2 regions of the Paraburkholderia kirstenboschensis genome follow, and region 1 is predicted to be linked to the other one. Evidence: riboswitches for the same ligand, from Rfam matches in the RefSeq annotation. Region 1 holds a riboswitch; the other holds the start of a gene.
What was found. A riboswitch is a leader RNA that binds a small molecule or an ion and turns the genes downstream of it on or off. The one in region 1 is predicted to bind cobalamin.

Region 1 (4,465 bases):
TTGCAGCGCGGCCTGGTCGAGGTCTTCGCCGATCAGCACGAAGCGGCTTTCGCCCGCCTCGCCGGCTTGCCAGCGTCGGTCGAAATAACTGTCGAAGCGCCGGCCCACGCCTTGAATCACGAGACGCATTGCTGCGCCCGGCAAGGCCGCGAAACCCTTCACACGGTAAATGGTGTTGCTCTGAACGAGCGCTTGCAGCGCGGCGATTACCGCGTCGCGCGACAGCGCGTTTGCATGCACGACCACCGAATCGAACTCATCGTGATGATGATCCGCGTCGTCCGCCGAACCGTGATGGTCGTGGCGCAAATGAATCGTTTCTTCCGAGGCCGCTTCGAGCCCGAACAGCGTGTGCAGATCGAGCTGCCCCATCTGCGCGCGCACGACCTTCACTTGCTGCGGAATCTCTTCGCGTATCAACGCTTCGACCGCGTTCTGACGAGCCTCATCGAGCAGATCTGTTTTATTCAGAATCACCAGATCGGCTGAGGACAATTGATCTTCGAACAACTCGTGCAGCGACGATTCATGATCCAGATTGGGATCGGCTTTGCGCTGCGCGTCGACGGCGAGCGGGTTTTCTGCGAACTGGCCGCTCGCGGCAGCGGGGCCGTCGACCACGGTAATCACCGCATCCACGGTGAAACTGTTTTTGATCTGCGGCCAGTTGAACGCCTGCACGAGAGGCTTCGGCAACGCGAGCCCCGATGTTTCGATCAGCACATGGTCGATCTGCTCACGGCGCTCGACGAGCTTTTCCATCACCGGAAAAAATTCCTCCTGGACCGTGCAGCAGAGGCAGCCGTTCGCGAGTTCATACAATTGCCCTTCTGTTTCGACACCGTTCTCGTCGCAACCGATGCCGCAACCCTTCAGGATTTCGCCGTCAATACCGAGCTCGCCGAACTCGTTGACGATCACCGCGATGCGCTTGCCGCCCGCATGCTGAAGAATGTGCCGCAAGAGCGTGGTCTTGCCGCTGCCGAGAAAGCCCGTGACGATGGTGACGGGGATCTTGCGCATTTGAGTTTGCATCGTGAGGTCCATTCCAGAAGTTGCAGGCGCCGGCCGGCGTAGTGGGCACGCATGAGGTCAAGCGCGCGCCTCTGGCATGAACGACGGCCTTGCTACAACAGGAAAACGCAGAAAACGGGTGTGAGGGCATGAGCGCAGCGCCGCATCCCCGCGACGTTCGCCCTTCGTGTTCCGGCCGGTATCCGGGCTGGCGAAAGCGCCGCTTCCCCTTCCCGAACGAGTGATTTCTCGCCCAGTGGTGATATGCCCACGCGGCCTTGCGCGTGGACATCGAAGCCGGCACTGCGGCGCCATGCGAACGGCCATGACGTCACTTTTCGCTTACCGTTGCGGGGGCAGCACAGGTTGGCCCAAACCGTGACAGGCGGGCGCCCTGTTTCCCGTTTAACTGCATGCGCACGAGCGCGCACACGAGCACCAGAAGTGCGTGCGAGTGTAGGCCCACCGTCTGGCGCCGTCAAGGAAACGCGGGCCCGGCGCGCTTATCGCACGGGCTTCTCGTGTGCTATCGTATGCGCGCGTTTGGTGCCCGCACATGCATTCGCGTGTGCAGTTAAACGGGAAACAGGCAGCGCTCCTGCGCTCAATCTGTGCTGTCCCCGCAACGGTAAGCGACCTGCGGTGCAATGTTCATGCTGCACCGCGCATGCGTTTTCGATGCCACTGTCCGATACATTCGAATGAATGCGGACGGGAAGGCAAAGCGCGTGAGGCCGCCAGCCCGGATACCGGCCAGACGCGGAGGCGGCCGCGCGTTTCACGACGTCACGCCGCCGGCAGCCGGAATCCGCGAGGGACGGATGTGAAGGCGCTGAAGCACGATGCAGCGACCGGGTCCGCACCCGCGCGTGCCGTCGTGCGTGAAGACACCGCTTGAATGACTTCGATCTCCACTCAATTGGGCCCATTCGCGTGCCGCTCCGCATGGTGCGTGTCGGTGTGGCGCGCAACGTCGTTGCCGTGCACGATTAGCGAGCCGCGATGACACGCGCGTGGCTGATCGGCGCAGGTCCCGGCGACGTCGAACTGATGACGCTGAAGGCGACGCGCGCCCTCGCACAAGCCGACGTGATACTCGTCGACGATCTCGTGAATCCCGACGTGCTGCAATTCGCGCGCGCCGATGCGTCAGTTCTCTATGTCGGCAAACGCGGCGGTCATCCGTCGACGCCGCAAGAAGGCATCGTCGCGCAAATGCTCGAGCATCTGCGTGCCGGGCGCAGCGTCGCGCGGCTCAAGGGCGGCGATCCGTTCGTGTTCGGCAGAGGCGGCGAAGAGCAGCAGGCGCTGCATGCCGCAGGTATCGAAGTGGAGATCGTCAGCGGAATCACAGCGGGAATCGCGGCGCCCGCGGCTATCGGCATTCCGGTTACACACCGCGATCACGCGCAAGGCGTGATATTCGTGACCGGCCACGGCGCGGGCAGCAGCGAGCCGGATTGGGCCGCGCTCGCCGCCACCCGCATGACCCTCGTCATCTACATGGGCATGCGGCGGCTGAACGACATCGTCGGCGCATTGCTCGCGGCCGGCATGCGCGCCGACACGCCGTGTGCGGCAATCGAATCGGCCACGCGTCCGGAGCAACGCCATGCACTTTCCACCCTCGGCGAATTTGCCGATGCCGTCGCGCGTGCGGGACTCGGCTCGCCTGCGATCGTGGTGATCGGCGGCGTCGCGTCGCTGGCGCTCGCGCGTGCCGCCGCGGCAAGCTCATCGGATGCGGCGTCTTCGCCGGACGCGAAATGAAAACGCTTAGCGTGGGCATCGGCTGCCGCCTGCATACATCGGCGGACGAAATCGAAACGGCGGTGCGCGCAGCGCTCGGTTCGCACGCCTTCGAAGAGATTGCAACGGTAGCCTCTATTGAAACGAAAGCGGACGAACAGGGCCTGCTGGAATTCTGCGCGCGTCACGGGTTGCCGCTGCAAGTGTTCAACCGCGAGCAGATTGCCGCGATCAGCGTTCACGAACCGTCGGTCGCCGCGCGCGAGCATCTCGGCGTGGACGGCGTGTGCGAACCGTGCGCGTTGCTCGGGGTGGCCGCCGCCCGCACCGCGCGTCTGATCGCTCGCAAAACCGTTTACGCTGGTGTCACCGTGGCGATTGCTTCGACCGAACCCGCACAAGCAGACACTGTCACCATCATCCAACAGGACCTTCCATGAAGACCGATCGCGAATCGCACCAACGCATGACCGAACGCCGGCGCGAAGGCCACGAAAAGAAGCAGGCCAACGCGACCGTCGAAAAGGGTCTGCTGATCGTCAACACCGGCACCGGCAAGGGCAAGACAACCGCCGCCTTCGGCATGGCCGTGCGTGTGCTAGGCCACGGCATGCGCCTTGGCGTCGTGCAGTTCATCAAGGGCGCGCTGCATACGTCGGAGCGCGACTTCCTCGGCGCAATTGCCAACTGCGACTTCGTGACGATGGGCGACGGCTACACCTGGAACACGCAGAACCGCGACGCCGACATCGCCACCGCGCGCAAAGGCTGGGACGAAGCACGCAGGATGATCGAAAGCGGCGATTATCAGATGGTCATCCTCGACGAACTGAACACGGTGCTCAAGTACGAATATTTGCCGCTCGACGAAGTGCTGTCCGTCATCAACGCGCGTCCGGCGATGCTGCATGTGGTCGTGACCGGCCGCCACGCGCCCGACGCGCTGATCGAAGCCGCCGACCTCGTCACCGAGATGCGTATCGTCAAGCATCCGTACCGCGAGCAAGGCGTCAAGGCGCAGCGCGGCGTGGAGTTCTGAAGGTGTCCGCCTGCCCCGCGCTTTTTATCAGCGCGCCCGCGTCGGGTCAAGGCAAGACCACGATTACCGCGGGCCTCGCGCGCTACCATCGGCGACTGGGGCGGCGTGTGCGCGTGTTCAAGACCGGGCCCGACTTTCTCGATCCGATGATCCTCTCGCGCGCAAGCGGCGCGCCTGTGCTGTCGCTCGATCTGTGGATGGTCGGCAGGGACGCCTGCCGCAATCTTCTCGCGCAGGCGGCGGACGAAGCCGACCTGATCCTGATCGAAGGTGTGATGGGTCTCTTCGACGGCACGCCGAGCAGCGCCGATCTCGCGACCGCTTTCGGCGTGCCGGTACTCGCGGTGATTTCGGCCAAGGCGATGGCGCAGACCTTCGGCGCGGTCGCATTCGGCCTCGCCAATTTCCGGCCTCAGGTGCCGTTTCATGGCGTGCTCGCAAACCGCGTCGGCTCCTCGCGTCATGCGCAAATGCTCGAAGAGGCGTTGCCGCCCCCGCTACGCTGGTGCGGGCACATTGCCGCCAGCGACGAAATCGAATTGCCCGATCGCCACCTTGGCTTGCATCAGGCCGCGGAAATCGACGATCTCGACGCGCGTCTGGATCGCGCCGCCGACGCGCTCAGTCATACAGTGCTGGCCGAGTTGCCGCCCGCCGTGGAGT
Region 2 (4,465 bases), 360 kb from region 1:
TCGCGAGCGAGCGCGGGCACTCGCTCATGCGTGAGCGTGCAGATCACGTCGTTGTTCGCCGGCAACCGCGCGCGCGTGATGCCTTGCGCGACCATGCCGGCGTCGCAGAGAATCGGCGCGCCTTGCGCGAGCGCCGTGCGGCCTGCTGTGCCGGCATTATCGGAGAACGCGAGATCGTCGATCACATCGACCATCCCGCAAGCGTGGATCACACGCACCGCGAGTTTTTCGAGGTCGGCGGGAATGCGCGACAGGTCGGCTTCGGCGCGGATCGTCGCGAAAGATTGGCGATAGATCTCCTGACCGTCGCGAATGTAATCAAGCATCGGTGTCACTCATGTGTCGCTTCGGACAAGGCGCGCGAGCGTATCGGCGGCCTGTTCGACTGTCAGTTGGCGCGCGACGCATTGACCGAAGCCGGGGCCCTGGTCGCGTCGGAAAAGGTCGTAGATGCCGGGCGCCGCGGCGAGCAGCGTGTACGGTGCGCAATGCGCGGCTGCACACGAGCGCGGACAACCGCTCAAATGCACGTCGACGCCGGCCGGCAGGCGCTTCGCGAGAGCCAATGCATCGGCTTTGGTATCCGCGAGGCTTTTCGCGCAGCCGGTGGAACCGGCGCACGCGATCAGGCGTGTCATGGCATCGGCGGAATCGCATGCGAGGCCCAGCGCGTTCAGCGCCGCAAGCACCGCGGGCACTGCGGGCGTTCGGATGTCGGGCAGCAATACGCTTTGCCACGGCGTGATGCGCAGCGTGCCGTCGCCGTGTTGTTGCGCGAGTGCGGCGAGGCCGTGCAGTGTGGCCGCGTCGATGCGGCCGAGCGGCGGCTGACCGCCGGCATGCCAAGTATCCGCGACGCGTTGCGTGTGTGCGCCGAGGCGCAATGAAGCATCGGCGGTCGTGCTGCGGCGCCAGTCGGCGAGCGTCGCGTCGCGTGTCAATGGAAAATCCACGTACGTTTGTGCATGCTGCAATATTGCGTCCGCCGAATGCGTGTCGAGCAGATGGCGCATACGCGTGGCGTCGGCAGCGGCAAGATCGAGAAACGTATGCAGCAGCGCGCGCACGAGCGCCGGAACTTGCGAGGGCAGTACCGAGGCCAACGCGCCTGTCGCATCCGCATGCGGTTTTTCAGACGAGCCCTCAGCTTTGCCTGATGATGGTGACGGCGATGTCGAGTTCCCGCCGATGTGCGTGTTCGCGCTCGCGCTTGCATCAACGGACGGGCAGCCCGCAAGTCCAAATATGAAGCGCACGTCACCGCCAGAATCTTGCGCCGCCGCGAGCCACACGTCATGCGGGTGGTCCACTCTTGCGAGCCGCTCGCCGCCGTCGAGCAACAACGCGAATTTCGGCGATAGCGCCGCGAAACGCGCTTCGCTTTGCAGCAGCGCGAGAAGCGCGGTGCACAGAGGTCTGGTGTCGAACAGTGCGGACGGGTCGCGTCCCGCAGTCGGGCTGATCATGACGTTGCGCACGTCGTCAGCAGCGGATGCTTTGAGTGCGTGCGCGTTTCGATCTCCATCGTGATCGTCTGCGGCGGAATCGGTCGGCGCTGCACCGCCCATTCCTGCAGAGCCGCTTGCAGCGCTCGGTCCGAGCCCCGCATCGAGTAGCGCGGCAACAAGCGCAGCTTCATGTCCGGCACGAACGCCGCGCAACTGCAGATTCGCGCGATTCGTCAGTTCGATTGCGCCCGCCGCATGCTGCGCGCTCGCATTCGCGATTGCCTCGGCCTGAGCCGCGCTCAACTCGCCGCCTGGCAGCTTGATCCGGCAGATGCCGCCATCGCGCGCGGCGACGATCCGCAGCAGGCCCGGACACGCCGAGGGCCGCAGCGCAGATGCCGCGTCAGGCAAGACGGTGGAGGGCGAAGCTGGATTCAAGACGGACACCGGGTTAGCGTCGCGCGACGGCCCGAGCAAGCGATCAAGCGGCATTGCTGCGGCATCGGTACACCCCGCCCGATGTTGGCTGGCACGAACAGTCTCGCCGGCAGGTCTCCTGGCTGGCAGGTCGTCGTCCGCCGCGGCCTTCCCGGTTGAACCAGTGGCGCCAAGCGCAGGCGGACTCGCTGCATACAGTTGCGGGGGCAGCCACAGCGGCAATGTTCCCGCTGTGTTCCCTGTTAGGCCCCGAAGGGCACCGGCGGCTGTATTATGCCTTTTTTCGGATAGCACAACGAGGCTGGACGCTTTGACCGGCGTGGCGCAGTGCATTGTTTGAGATACAAAATGAGGAAGGGTGCATGTCGGCGTGGCTGACGGTGGTGGGCATAGGCGATGACGGCTTCGCCGGTTTGGGGCGGCCCGCGCGGCGTGCGTTGCTCGAAGCGTCGGTGATTTACGGCGGCGAACGTCATCTGTCGATGTTGCCCGCGCGGCTGGCCGCGCGCCGCGCCGCGTGGCCGCGCCCGTTCGATCTCGCGCCGCTGCTGGCCGAGCGCGGCGGCTCCGTGTGCGTGCTGGCGAGCGGCGATCCGATGCTGTTCGGCGTCGGCGCGACGCTGGCTAGACAGTTGCCGGCCGACGAACTGCGCGTGTTGCCCGCGCCGTCGTCGTTATCGCTCGCTGCCGCGCGGCTCGGCTGGCCGTTGCAGGACGTGGCCACCGTGTCGCTGGTTGGGCGGCCGCTGCCCACCTTGAACGCTTGTTTGCACGACGGCGCCCGCGTGTTCGTGCTCAGCGCGGACGGGCGCACACCCGCCGCGCTCGCCGATCTGCTGAACGCGCGCGGTTTCGGCGCAACACGGATGACCGTGCTAGAACATCTTGGCGGCGACGACGAGCGGCACATCGACGGCCGCGCGGATCAATGGTCCGCGGGCGATGTCGCCGCGCTGAATCTGGTCGCGCTCGAATGCCGCGCCACCGAAGGCGCGCCGCGTCTGCCGCTCACCTGCGGCTTGCCGGACGACGCGTTTCGTCACGACGGCCAGCTCACCAAACGCGATGTGCGAGCGATCACGCTCGCGCGACTCGCGCCGACGCCCGGCGAATTGTTGTGGGACGTGGGTGCGGGGAGCGGCTCGATCGGCATCGAATGGATGCGCGCGCATCCGACTTGCCGGGCGATCGCGATCGAAGGGCACGCGGAGCGTCAGCGCTTCATCGAGCACAATCGCGATGCGTTGGGCGTGCCTGGACTGCAGCTCGTGGCGGGCCGTGCGCCGCAAGCGCTCGAAGGGTTGGCCGCGCCGCACGCGGTGTTTATCGGCGGAGGCGTGACGGTGCCGGACGTGCTTGAAACGTGCTGGGAAAATTTGCGCGACGGCGGCCGGCTGGTTGCGAATGCGGTCACGTTGCAAGGCGAGGCGGCGCTCGCAGCATGGCGCGACAAATATGGCGGCACGCTCACGCGAATCGCGCTTTCGGACGCTCAACCGCTCGGCGGATTCGATACGTGGCGGCAGGCGCTGCCGATCACCTTGTTCGACGTGGTGAAGCGTTGCGCTGCCGATGGTGCCCAGAGTGTTGTTGGCTACCCCAACGCTGCTTCACCGGCGTGACGCTAATGCGCGACGAAACGCCCGAACAACCCGCGCCGCTGCGCAGCGGCTACACGACCGGCAGTTGCGCAACCGCGACGTCGCTGGCGGCGGCCCGTCTGCTGCTCGCGGGTGTGGTCAGCGAGGTAGCCGAAATCGTGTTGCCCAAAGGCCAGCATGTGCCGATGCCGCTCGTCTTCTGCCGGCTGACCGATGACGGCGCAGAAGCCGGCACGATCAAGGATGCCGGCGACGATCCCGACGTCACGCACGGCGCTGTGGTGTTCGCGCGCGTGCGTCTGGTCCCCGGGCCAGGCGTTGTGTTCCGAGCCGGACCGGGCGTGGGCACGGTGACGCGCGCGGGGCTGACGCTCGCCGTCGGCGAGCCGGCGATCAACCCGGTGCCGCGCAAAATGATGAGCGAGCATCTTGCAGAACTCGCCAGCGAGCATGCATATGGCGGCGGCTTCGAAGTGACCATTGGCGTTGAAGACGGCGAAGCGCTTGCGCTCAAGACGATGAACCCGCGGCTCGGGATTGTGGGCGGCCTGTCGATATTGGGCACGACCGGCATCGTGCGGCCGTTTTCGTGCTCGGCTTATATTGCGTCGATTCATCAGGGCATCGACGTTGCGCGCGCTAACGGCTACACGCATCTTGCCGCGTGCACAGGCAATGCGAGCGAAGACGCGATGCGCTCACACTACGGATTACCCGACATTGCACTGATCGAAATGGGCGACTTCGTCGGCGCGGTGCTCAAGCATATGAAGCGCGCGCCGGTCGAGCGCCTCAGTATTTGCGGCGGCTTCGGCAAGCTGAGCAAGCTCGCGGCGGGCCATCTCGATCTGCATAGCCGCAACTCGAGCATCGATCTGCAACGGCTCGCCGAATGGGCCGCCGAACAGGGTGCGAACGACGCGCTGCAATCCGCAATTCGCGCAGCCAATACGAGCCAGCAAGCGGTCGCGCTAGCGC

Region 2: it holds a riboswitch for cobalamin, as region 1 does, so the genes downstream of both, RW095_RS21075 (oxidoreductase) here and cobA (uroporphyrinogen-III C-methyltransferase) in region 1, are expected to answer to the same signal.

Annotation. Positions count from the first base shown of each region.
Region 1 is NZ_CP136512.1:12,674-17,138, forward strand. It holds gene cobW (cobalamin biosynthesis protein CobW) at 1-1,035, opposite strand, end outside; cobalamin riboswitch at 1,192-1,472, opposite strand; cobalamin riboswitch at 1,542-1,786, shown strand; gene cobA (uroporphyrinogen-III C-methyltransferase) at 2,017-2,784, shown strand; gene RW095_RS08725 (cobalamin biosynthesis protein) at 2,781-3,203, shown strand; gene cobO (cob(I)yrinic acid a,c-diamide adenosyltransferase) at 3,200-3,802, shown strand; gene RW095_RS08735 (cobyrinate a,c-diamide synthase) at 3,805-4,465, shown strand, end outside.
Region 2 is NZ_CP136512.1:2,701,516-2,705,980, forward strand. It holds gene RW095_RS21070 (precorrin-8X methylmutase) at 1-326, opposite strand, end outside; gene RW095_RS21075 (oxidoreductase) at 336-1,895, opposite strand; cobalamin riboswitch at 1,978-2,165, opposite strand; gene cbiE (precorrin-6y C5,15-methyltransferase (decarboxylating) subunit CbiE) at 2,249-3,508, shown strand; gene RW095_RS21085 (cobalt-precorrin-5B (C(1))-methyltransferase) at 3,514-4,465, shown strand, end outside.